2 regions of the Bradyrhizobium sp. CCBAU 11361 genome follow, and region 1 is predicted to be linked to the other one. Evidence: riboswitches for the same ligand, from Rfam matches in the RefSeq annotation. Region 1 holds a riboswitch; the other holds the start of a gene.
What was found. Region 1 has a riboswitch for cobalamin ahead of XI08_RS36325 (TonB-dependent receptor domain-containing protein). Riboswitches for the same ligand answer to the same signal wherever they lie in the genome.
Positions count from the first base shown of each region.

Region 2: it holds a riboswitch for cobalamin, as region 1 does, so the genes downstream of both, metE (5-methyltetrahydropteroyltriglutamate--homocysteine S-methyltransferase) here and XI08_RS36325 (TonB-dependent receptor domain-containing protein) in region 1, are expected to answer to the same signal.

Region 1 is NZ_LBJZ01000195.1:166,328-171,150, reverse strand. It holds gene XI08_RS36350 (adenylate/guanylate cyclase domain-containing protein) at 1-264, shown strand, start outside; gene XI08_RS36345 (hypothetical protein) at 369-596, shown strand; gene XI08_RS36340 (hypothetical protein) at 688-900, shown strand; gene XI08_RS36335 (hypothetical protein) at 1,011-1,274, shown strand; gene XI08_RS36330 (hypothetical protein) at 1,287-1,583, shown strand; cobalamin riboswitch at 1,648-1,861, shown strand; gene XI08_RS36325 (TonB-dependent receptor domain-containing protein) at 1,973-4,051, shown strand; gene XI08_RS36320 (DUF6925 family protein) at 4,074-4,823, shown strand, end outside.
Region 2 is NZ_LBJZ01000172.1:13,843-18,665, reverse strand. It holds gene XI08_RS19045 (nodulate formation efficiency C protein) at 1-736, opposite strand, end outside; cobalamin riboswitch at 1,771-1,973, shown strand; gene metE (5-methyltetrahydropteroyltriglutamate--homocysteine S-methyltransferase) at 2,075-4,420, shown strand.

The DNA.
Region 1 (4,823 bases):
AGCGCGCCGCAGGCGATCTTCGAGGTGATGGCGAGGGCCGGCGCGCTCACCGCTGCGCAGGACGGCTTGCGCGCGCACTTTGCCGAAGGTCTCGCCGCCTATCGCGCCCGCCGCTTCGACGAGGCCCGCGCCGCCTTCAACGCGGCGCTCGAAGCCGTCCCCGGCGACGGCCCCTCGCGCACGCTGCTGTCCCGGATCGCGCAGTTCGAGGCCGATCCGCCGGGCGAGGGGTGGGACGGCGCCTGGCGGCTGGAGCAGAAGTAGGCCCCGCGCGGGAAAAATTGATTCTACTCGATAACGATGTTCGCCCTGACCTATTTCCCGGGCTTAGGTTGGCCGTCCTTGAGGCGTTTGATGGGGACACGCCGATGACCGAACTTGAGGACAGGCTGGAACGGTTCGAGACGCTCACGGCCGAATGCGAGCTGATCGCCAAGCTCGCCACCGACAGCAGCAAGCGCGAATTCTATCTCAAGCTCGCCGAGCACTATTACCAGCTGGCGCGCGAGACGCGGGCCGCGGTCGCGACCAGCGTGCGGCCTGAAGGCGGCTGCAATCCGATCTTAACATTTGAGACGCATCCTCTGAGGGCGTGAGCGTCGCGATTCGCGATGGGAATGCCGGGGCTCGCTGCAATGCAGCGCGTTCCGGTGATGTTGCTTTGCCGGTGTCTTACAGGGCAATCCCATGCGTCTTCTTGCGGTGCTCATCCTCGCGCTCATGACGGCGGCCTGCAACCAGGAGCAGGACATCACCGGCTCGACCGCAGCCTGCCCGGTGCGGAACTACAGCTCTTACAATCCCCGCGACATGAGCCAGTGCGTGGCCGCCTGCAAGGCGTGCGACCATGGCAACACGGTGACCTGCACCACGTCCTGTACGCTCAAGGGCGCGCACTGAGCTGCCAGGGATCGCCGGTCCTTCGGGCGTCGAGGGGCTGACGGTGTCGGGGCACCGGAACGATTCACATGACATAATCATTGGTAGGAGCAGGCAGGACGCGGAGTCCAATGGGAATGGGTATGCTCGATCCCGGCCGGTTTCTGGTGTCGTGCTCGCAGTGCGACGCATGGCCGATGGCGGCCAACGTCAAACGCTCGAGCTGGTCGGCGTCCCCGAGCGAGGTCCGCTTCGTGTGCCCGCGCTGTCGCCGCGAGGAGACCGCGATCGTCTCCGCCTCGGGCGAGTTGACGCCGATCAGGCGCATCGACATCCCGCCGCGCGAAGTCACTGTGGCCTGGGCCCAGGCGCAGCGCCCGAGAGGCCGCACATAGGCGGCCGGCGCATTGCTCGATCCCGTTCGGGAACCCGGCCGATCGTCGGACGTTTCCGCCCCAACATCACCTATCGAGGCCGGGCGAATGATCAGCGAGCATTTCGACACCCGCACACGGATCAACATGAAGCTGGCGCTGGATCGGATTTGCCGCAATCGCGCCGTGGGTGAGGATCATGCGTTCCGCAAGTCGGTCGCCGAGAACATCATCCGCTGCGCGCTGACAGGCCGGACCGGCATCGGTCAGCTCGTCGATGCCGGCGAGCGGGCGGTGGTCACGACGCGCGCGGCGCGGAAGCCTGTCTGATTGTGTTTGCTCGCGTTTGCAGCTCATCGTTCCACCGGTCGATTGACTCCCCGTATGCTCGCCCCCTAGATTGATCGGTGACGGTTCTCCTCATGGAGATCAAAAGGGAACGTGGTGCGAGATTGTCCCGACGCCGGGATTGTCCCAACGCCACGGCTGCCCCCGCAACTGTAAGCGGTGAATCTTTCGTCATATGCCACTGGGAATCTCGGTCCTGGGAAGGCGACGTCAGGTAACGACCCGCGAGCCAGGAGACCTGCCGTCAGCCGTGGTCACACGCGAAGATGTCGGTCGGGGAGTACAGGCATTAGCTTCACCGGAGCAATCGATCGCTCCGCCGTAGAGCCTCGTTCGCTGTGACGTGCCACTGACGTCATACCGAGGTTACAATTGTGTCCCGTATTGTCTCTGCCGCCAGGCGCCTCAGCGCCGGCCTGTTCGCGCTCGTCTCCCTGCACTCACTCGATCTGTCCACCGCCTTCGCGCAGCAATCGGCATCACCGGATCTGCTGCCTCAGGTCGAGGTTGCATCGCCCAAGCCGGCGGCAGGCGCCGTGCAGTCGCCGCCCTCCCAGCCGAGGTCAAGCCAGCGGCGCGAGCCGCGCCAACCTGCGCTGCCGGTCGTCGCCACGTCCGCAGCCCCAAGCCTCGCATCGCCGCTCGTGATCAGTCCGACCGGCGTTGCGACGCCGGCAGGGCAGGTCGCGAGTTCGATCACCGTCGTGACCGAGAAGGACATCCAGACCCGGCAATATCGCACCGTTCCCGACGTGCTGAACACCGTGCCGGGGCTGAACGTGGTCCAGACCGGCGGTCCGGGCGGACAGAGCTCGGTGTTCATGCGCGGCACCAACTCCAATCACACCAAGGTGTTCGTCGACGGCATCGACGTCGGCGATCCCTCGACGCCGAACGGCGCCTTCGATTTCGCGCATCTGTTGACCGCCGACATCCAGCAGCTCGAAGTGCTGCGAGGTCCGCAGAGCGGCCTCTACGGCTCGGACGCGATCGGCGGCGTGATCTCGATCGTGACCCGGAAAGGCGAGGGGCCGCCGCGCGCGACCGCCTCGATCGAGACCGGATCGTTCAACACCTTCAACCAGACCGCGGGCCTCAGCGGCGCGCAGGACAATTTCAACTATGCGCTCAGCGTCGCGCATTTCCATGCCGGCGACGTCCCGGTCACGCCGCTGCAACTGCTGCCGCCGGGACAGAAGGCCAACGGCAACAACTACGACAACATGACCTACTCGACCAAGCTCGGGCTCGACATCAACGAGAACTGGTCGGTCAACAGCGTGGTCCGTTACACCGATGCGACGCTCCTCTTCACCGGCGACGGCGGCTTTCCCAGCGTGCCGAACGCGACGCAGACCCGGCACGGCGTGCATCAGCTCTTCAATCGCCACGAGGCGGTCTGGTCGGTGCTCGACGGTCGCATCAAGAGCTATTTCGCCGTGAATTACGCCAATCTGCGCAGCGACGATATCGGCCCGGCCGACCTCGTCTCGACCATCACGACCGGCGAGCGCATCAAGTATGACTGGCACAGCGTCGTCGCGCTGGCGCGGGGCAACAATCTGGTGTTCGGCGCCGAGCAGCAGACCGAGCGGATCGACACCACCGGCTTTGCGGTCGAGAACGGCAACAAGGCCGGCTTCATCGAACTGCAGTCGGAATTCGCAAAACGCTTCTTCCTGGTCGCCAATATCCGCAACGATCACAACGACCAGTTCGGCGAGCACGCGACCTACCGCGTCGCGCCGGTGCTGATCGTGCCTGTGACCGAGACCAAGCTGAAGGCGAGCTACGGCACCGGCTTCAAGGCACCGACGCTCAGCGAGCTCTACCAGAACTTTCCCGATTTCGGCTTCTTCGGCAATCCAAACCTGAAGCCGGAGCAGAGCGAAGGCTACGATGTCGGCTTCGAGCAGCCGCTGTTCGACGACCGCATCAGGTTCGGCTCGACCTACTTCCACAACAGCATCACCAACCTCATCACCACCAACGCGACCTTCACGTCCTACGCCAACGTGAATCTCGCCACGACCGAGGGCACCGAGAGCTTCGTCTGGGCGCAAATCACCGAGCGTTTTGGCATCCGCGCCGATTACACGTTCACCCGCGCCGTCGATGCCGGCACCGGATTGCAGTTGCTGCGCCGGCCGAAGGAAAAGTGGAGCGCGACCGCGACCTGGAAACCGATCGATCCGCTCACGCTGTCGGCGACCGTGCTTCATGTCAGCGACTGGCGCGACGTCACGCGGGACGGATCGGTGTCGGGCATCACGGCGCCCGGCTACACGCTCGTCAATCTGCGCGGAGACTATGCGCTCAACGACCAGGTCAAGCTGTTCGCGCGGGTCGATAATCTCTTCAACACGCACTACCAGAATCCGACCGGCTTCCTCGCGCCCGGGCTCGGTGTGTTCGGCGGCATCCGCATGGCGAGCTTTGGCGTAAGATAGCAGGGATCATGGGAGCCATCGCATGACGACAGCCGATCCGCGCATGGACTTGCTCGCAGGCCAGCTTGCCGATGCCGAGGCCGGCTGGAGCATCGGCACATTCGGGGCCATCGCCGAGTTCACGCGTGAGCCCGGCGAGGCCTTCGACATGGAGCGGTCTCGCGACAGGGCCAGTGTCGTGACGGACAAGGGCGGGATACGCATCGTGTCCCATCCCGACCTGCGCCTGATTGCGTCGGAGTCGCCGACCACCGAGAGCTGGAGCCATCGCGTCGCACTCTGCCTCCCGTATGAGGCGAGTGCGATGTGCAGGCGCACGGAGTTGACCGAAATCGGCCCGGACCGCGAGGCACTGCGCCGACGGGATCGCGATGGCATCCTGTTCGATCTTGGCCTTGGCGCGTTGCAGATCGACGCCTGCATCCGGGTCGGCGACGCCGACGCCGTCGCCGCATTGAGGCGCCGCACGGGCCGATCCGTGTTCGCAGCCGAAAGCGACGTCATGCGGATCATCTTCGCCGCCGATCCGCACCGCGTTTTCATCAGCAGGATGGGGCGGGCCGAAGTGTTCCAGCCGATCCCGCCGCCGGGCGGGCGAAGCCCCGACGGCCCGCACACCCATGTCCTGCCAAAATTGCTCGCGCATGGCCGCACCCATGCTGCGACCGAGCCGCTGCCCGAGGGCTGGATTCCTTGTGCGCATCTCTATCCGGCCCATCCGCTCCGCGATCAGCTCGGCCGCAAGCGCGGGTTTCGTCCGGACCATCACGCT
Region 2 (4,823 bases), on a different contig from region 1:
AGCCGGGAGGGAACGCCGCGATACGCTTGGCAAAGAAGGATTGCGGCTCCCAATCGTATCCTTCGCTCTTCTCGAAAATGATGACCCCGTTGTGAGTAAAAAAGCGGGGCCCGGGGATATTACAGTTCACCAAAAGCAGAACGCGCCACAGACCCCCTTTCTCGGTCGGCTTATCATTCGGCTTCGGCAAGTAGTCCACTCCAACAGGTTCGACGATAGTGCAGCGGCCCTGCCGCAGAAGATTGCCGAGCGGACCTCGCGTGGTCGTGACAAAGTTGAAGTTGGCCAGGTCATGCAGAAAGCGATGATTTGCGTCCCTTTCGCCATCCGCGACTTCACTGGCGATCAACGAGAGCGCCAGGGCGCGCCAGCCCAATTCCATCGGCTTTGCATAGGTCGACGCAAGTTGAATCGTTCCGTCGAATGCGATCTTCCAGGTGATAACGTACTGTTCGTCTGATTTATTGTCCCGGTGCCTGGTCCAGGAAACGAAAACATATTCATCTCGGTCAAATCCTTCAGCAACGCCCCACGTTCGAGGGACGAACTGTGCGACCTTCGAGACGTTGGAGAGAATGTGTTCTATCGTCTCACCGTCTTGCGCTCGCCACGTGGACTTGACTCTTTCGACGAGGGCGCTTTCGTTGGCACGAACACTGTTGCTCGTCGCAGCCAGTCCGACCAGGCAGATCAGCGATGGACCAAGACAAAACCATAGCGCGCGTCTTCCAGACATTTTCTTCACAACCGTCGGCCTATCTGGTTTTTCATCAACACGTCTTCAAGGCGGGCAACCTTCAACCTGTTATGCGCGAGCGCAATAAGTTAGCGTCGACGCGACGGGGCGACCGATGGTGTCCCGCGCGAGCAGGCGCTCCCCTCTATGTCACGCGCCGCTAACTTCAGTCGCCAGCGACAGCCCGGATTTGCTGTGCTGGACATGCCCAGCAGGAGGGCCTGGGCATGCCGATGACTTGCATTCTTCGTGCCAGGTAACAGACGGAAATTCTTACCGGTTTTGTGTCTTCTTTGTCGACTTTCCGACTTGCACACGTTTCGATCGTTCCATTCAGCCTATCCATCGCGGCTTACCCATCCTCGTCCCGCACCGGATATTCGACGGCGCAGGGGAACGCTTCGGTGCCAAGTTCCTGATGAGAATTCGGAGCACGTTTGCCGCCATTGAACCGTTTGGTTCGGTTGCAGGAATGTGGGCTTTCGATCTCTGCCATGCCTTTGGGCGCTTGTGGCCACGGGGCCGCGGCGCGTTTGGCGCTCCTTTCGCGATATGCGGCGCCTCCGGAAGTCGAGAGCAGCCTCAGTCAGCTGCGGATTGCACTCGATGGCCAACGACGCCAAGCCGATCTTTACGCCGAGCATTTGGAGTCTGGCTCGCACCGCAAATCAACATGCTCGCCGGTATGTTGCTGACTTTCGCCAGGTGTCTTAGGCCTATTCAATACGGATCCTGTTGGTCGAGAAGGCGGTTGGATGGCGGACGTGCTCGATGAACCGCTGGGAAGCCGGGACTCGCATCAAATGCGTTCTGCTCGAGGCAGCAGTCCCGACCGCGCAAGCCGCATTTGCCCCTTCCACCGATCTGGCGTGCGGCCCCACGCGCACGCAGCTCCGATGGTCATTCCGACATCGCTGATTGGAGAGCGCTTCTACATCGTGGTCAACGAAAGAGATGCACGTCATTCCCGTAGCAGATGTCGCAGCGTTAGCTTGAGATATAATCTGAGAGGTTGACGGAAGAGTTCTCTTGCCGATAATCCAACTCGTCGAGGTTCTCCGGTTTGCATTTGATCCGGAGCTAAGAGGGAAGCCGGTGAAAATGCCGGCGCTGCCCCCGCAACTGTGAGCGGCGAGCCGCTGTCCAACGATGTCACTGAAGCCTGCGCGGCTTCGGGAAGGCCGGACAGCAGCGATGACCCGCGAGCCAGGAGACCTGCCCCGACATCTATTCGTCCGCGGGCGGGGTGTCCCGGTGGTGCGCTAAGCAGCCGTCGCACGCGCGACTTCCCCTGCCTGCGTCCGCCATGGCCTTTGCCCCCAACATGGGGTTAACGCTATGTCTCTTCTCTCCCTTCCGGTTGCCACGCTCGGAACGCCACGCATGGGTCCAAGGCGCGAGCTCAAACGCGCTCTCGAAAGCTATTGGGCCGGAAAAAGCAGCGAACAGCAGTTGCTCGAGGACGCAGCTGGCCTGCGTGCCGCGAACTGGGCTCGTCAGAATTCTATCGGCGTCACGGTGATTCCATCGAACGATTTCTCGCTGTATGACCAGGTGCTCGACACAAGTGTCATGGTTGGCGCCATCCCGGGCATCTACGCCTCGAAAGCCGAGTCCGTTTCGCTCAAGACGTACTTCGCCATGGCCCGCGGTTCACAATGCGACGACCAGGATGCGAGTTGCGGTCACGGACCGCGCGGATTTGGCGCACCCGCGCAGGAGATGACCAAGTGGTTCGACACCAACTACCACTACATGGTCCCCGAGTTTCACGGGGGACAGACTTTCAGACTGTGCTCTCGCAAGCCGATCGAGGAGTATGAGGAAGCTAAGGCCCTTGGCTTCCAGACCCGCCCTGTCCTGATCGGGCCGGTCACATTCCTAAAGCTCGGCAAGAGTGCCGATCCTGCGTTCCAGCCACTCTCGCTACTGGACGATCTGATACCGGTCTATATCGAGGTCCTGCAGGAATTGGCCAAACGCGGGGCAAAGTGGGTTCAGTTCGACGAGCCCTGCCTCGTTCTTGATCTGGGCGAGGTGGCGCGAAAATCCTTGCTACATGCTTATAACCGGCTCGCGAAGGAGGGGCCGGCCATCAAGATCATGGTTGCCAGCTATTTCGGCGACCTAGGCGACAATCTGGACACCGCCTTGAGCCTTCCAGTTGCCGGACTGCACCTCGATCTGGTTCGAGCGCCAGAGTTATTGGATCAGATCATCGCTGGCGGCCGAAGTGATCTTGTCATGTCTCTCGGTGTCATCGACGGCCGGAATGTATGGCGGTCGAATTTGTCGTCGCTCCGCCAGCGGCTGGAACCCGCGATTGCGAAGCTTGGCAAGGATCGTGTACAGATCGCCCCATCCTGTTCGCTGCTTCATGTGCCGGTCGATGTTGAACTCGAGACCGGACTCGCTTCCGACGTCAAGCGTTGGCTTGCTTTTTCGGTTCAGAAGATGCATGAGCTTGCAACCCTGGCGCGGGCACTCGCAGGCGATCAGAATGCTGCGCTAGCTCTTGCCGAGTCGGAATGTGCCGCGACTGTCCGCCGGACTTCCCCGAAAATCCGTGATGCCAATGTCGCTGTCCGGATGAGAGCGATCGACCAGACCATGCGCCGGCGCGCCAGCCCATTTGCCCGTCGTGCCGAGATCCAAAGCAATCGTTTCGGACTACCGGCTTTCCCTACCACGACGATCGGATCGTTTCCGCAGAGCACAGAGGTCCGGAATGCCCGTGCAGCGCATGCACGAGGCGCGATGAGCGACGAGCAATACGACCGGTTCCTCAAGGAGGAGACTGCGCGCGCCGTACGTTGGCAGGAGGATATCGGTCTTGACGTCCTCGTGCACGGCGAATTTGAGCGCAATGACATGGTGCAGTACTTCGGCGAGCACCTCGCCGGCTTCGCATTTACCACGAACGGATGGGTGCAATCCTACGGCTCGCGCTGCGTCAGGCCACCGATCCTGTTTGGCGATGTCTTGCGGTCGAAGCCGATCACCGTGGAGTGGTGGCGCTACGCGCAATCACTAACCAGGAAGCCGATGAAGGCGATGTTGACCGGACCGGTGACGATCTTGAACTGGTCCTTTGTTCGCGATGATATTCCCAGAAGCGAGATCTGCCGCCAGATTGCGCTCGCGATCCGAGACGAAGTCCGCGATCTCGAGAACGCTGGTGCGACCATGATCCAGATCGACGAAGCTGCACTCCGCGAAGGATTGCCGTTGCGTCGATCGGAGTGGACGGCTTATCTCGACTGGGCCGTGGATTGCTTCCGCATCTGCTCATCTGGCGTCGCCGATCAAACGCAAATTCATACGCATATGTGCTACTCGGAGTTCAACGACATCATGGGTGCGATCGCTGCAATGGACGCGGATGTCATCTCGATCGAGACGTCGCGCTCGAAAATGGAACTACTCGACGCGTTCAGGAACTACGAATATCCAAATCAGATCGGGCCAGGCGTGTACGACATCCACTCTCAACGTGTTCCCGAGACGGGCGAAATGAAGGAGCTGATGGCATTGGCTCGGGCACGGCTGCGGGATTCGCAGCTCTGGGTCAATCCGGACTGCGGCCTGAAGACGCGCAAATGGGAGGAGGTTCGGCCGGCGCTAGCGAACATGGTCGCTGCCGCCCGCGAATTGCGCGCTGCATCCGATCCGCTAGGCCGTTGATCGCGGGCCTGGGCCTTTTCTCGACAAAGCTGATCCGCTTGTGGTCATTTGCGCTCTCGATAATCTCGAGGGAGCCTTGGGAACGCAAAAAAATGCCCGGCCTTGGCGGGCCGGGCGGAAGGAAAGTCTGGGAGGAACGACCGCTGGCGCATCGCGCCGACTTCCATCGGCGGAGGGAGGACAGCCGACGGTTCGATCACGGCGAGGACATTCGCCGAAAATCTGAGCCCAGTTAAAGCACAAGCTCAGCGTAAGCTCAATTATGCTGTGGTATGCGACCGTATAGCCTGAGTTTTAGAAGTCTACACGAAGGTTTGTAGCTCATGAGCACGTCGGCAACGAGGGGCAGTGATGCCGGCGGTCGCCGCGGGGGCCACCCGCAAATTGGAGCGCTGCTGGCTGG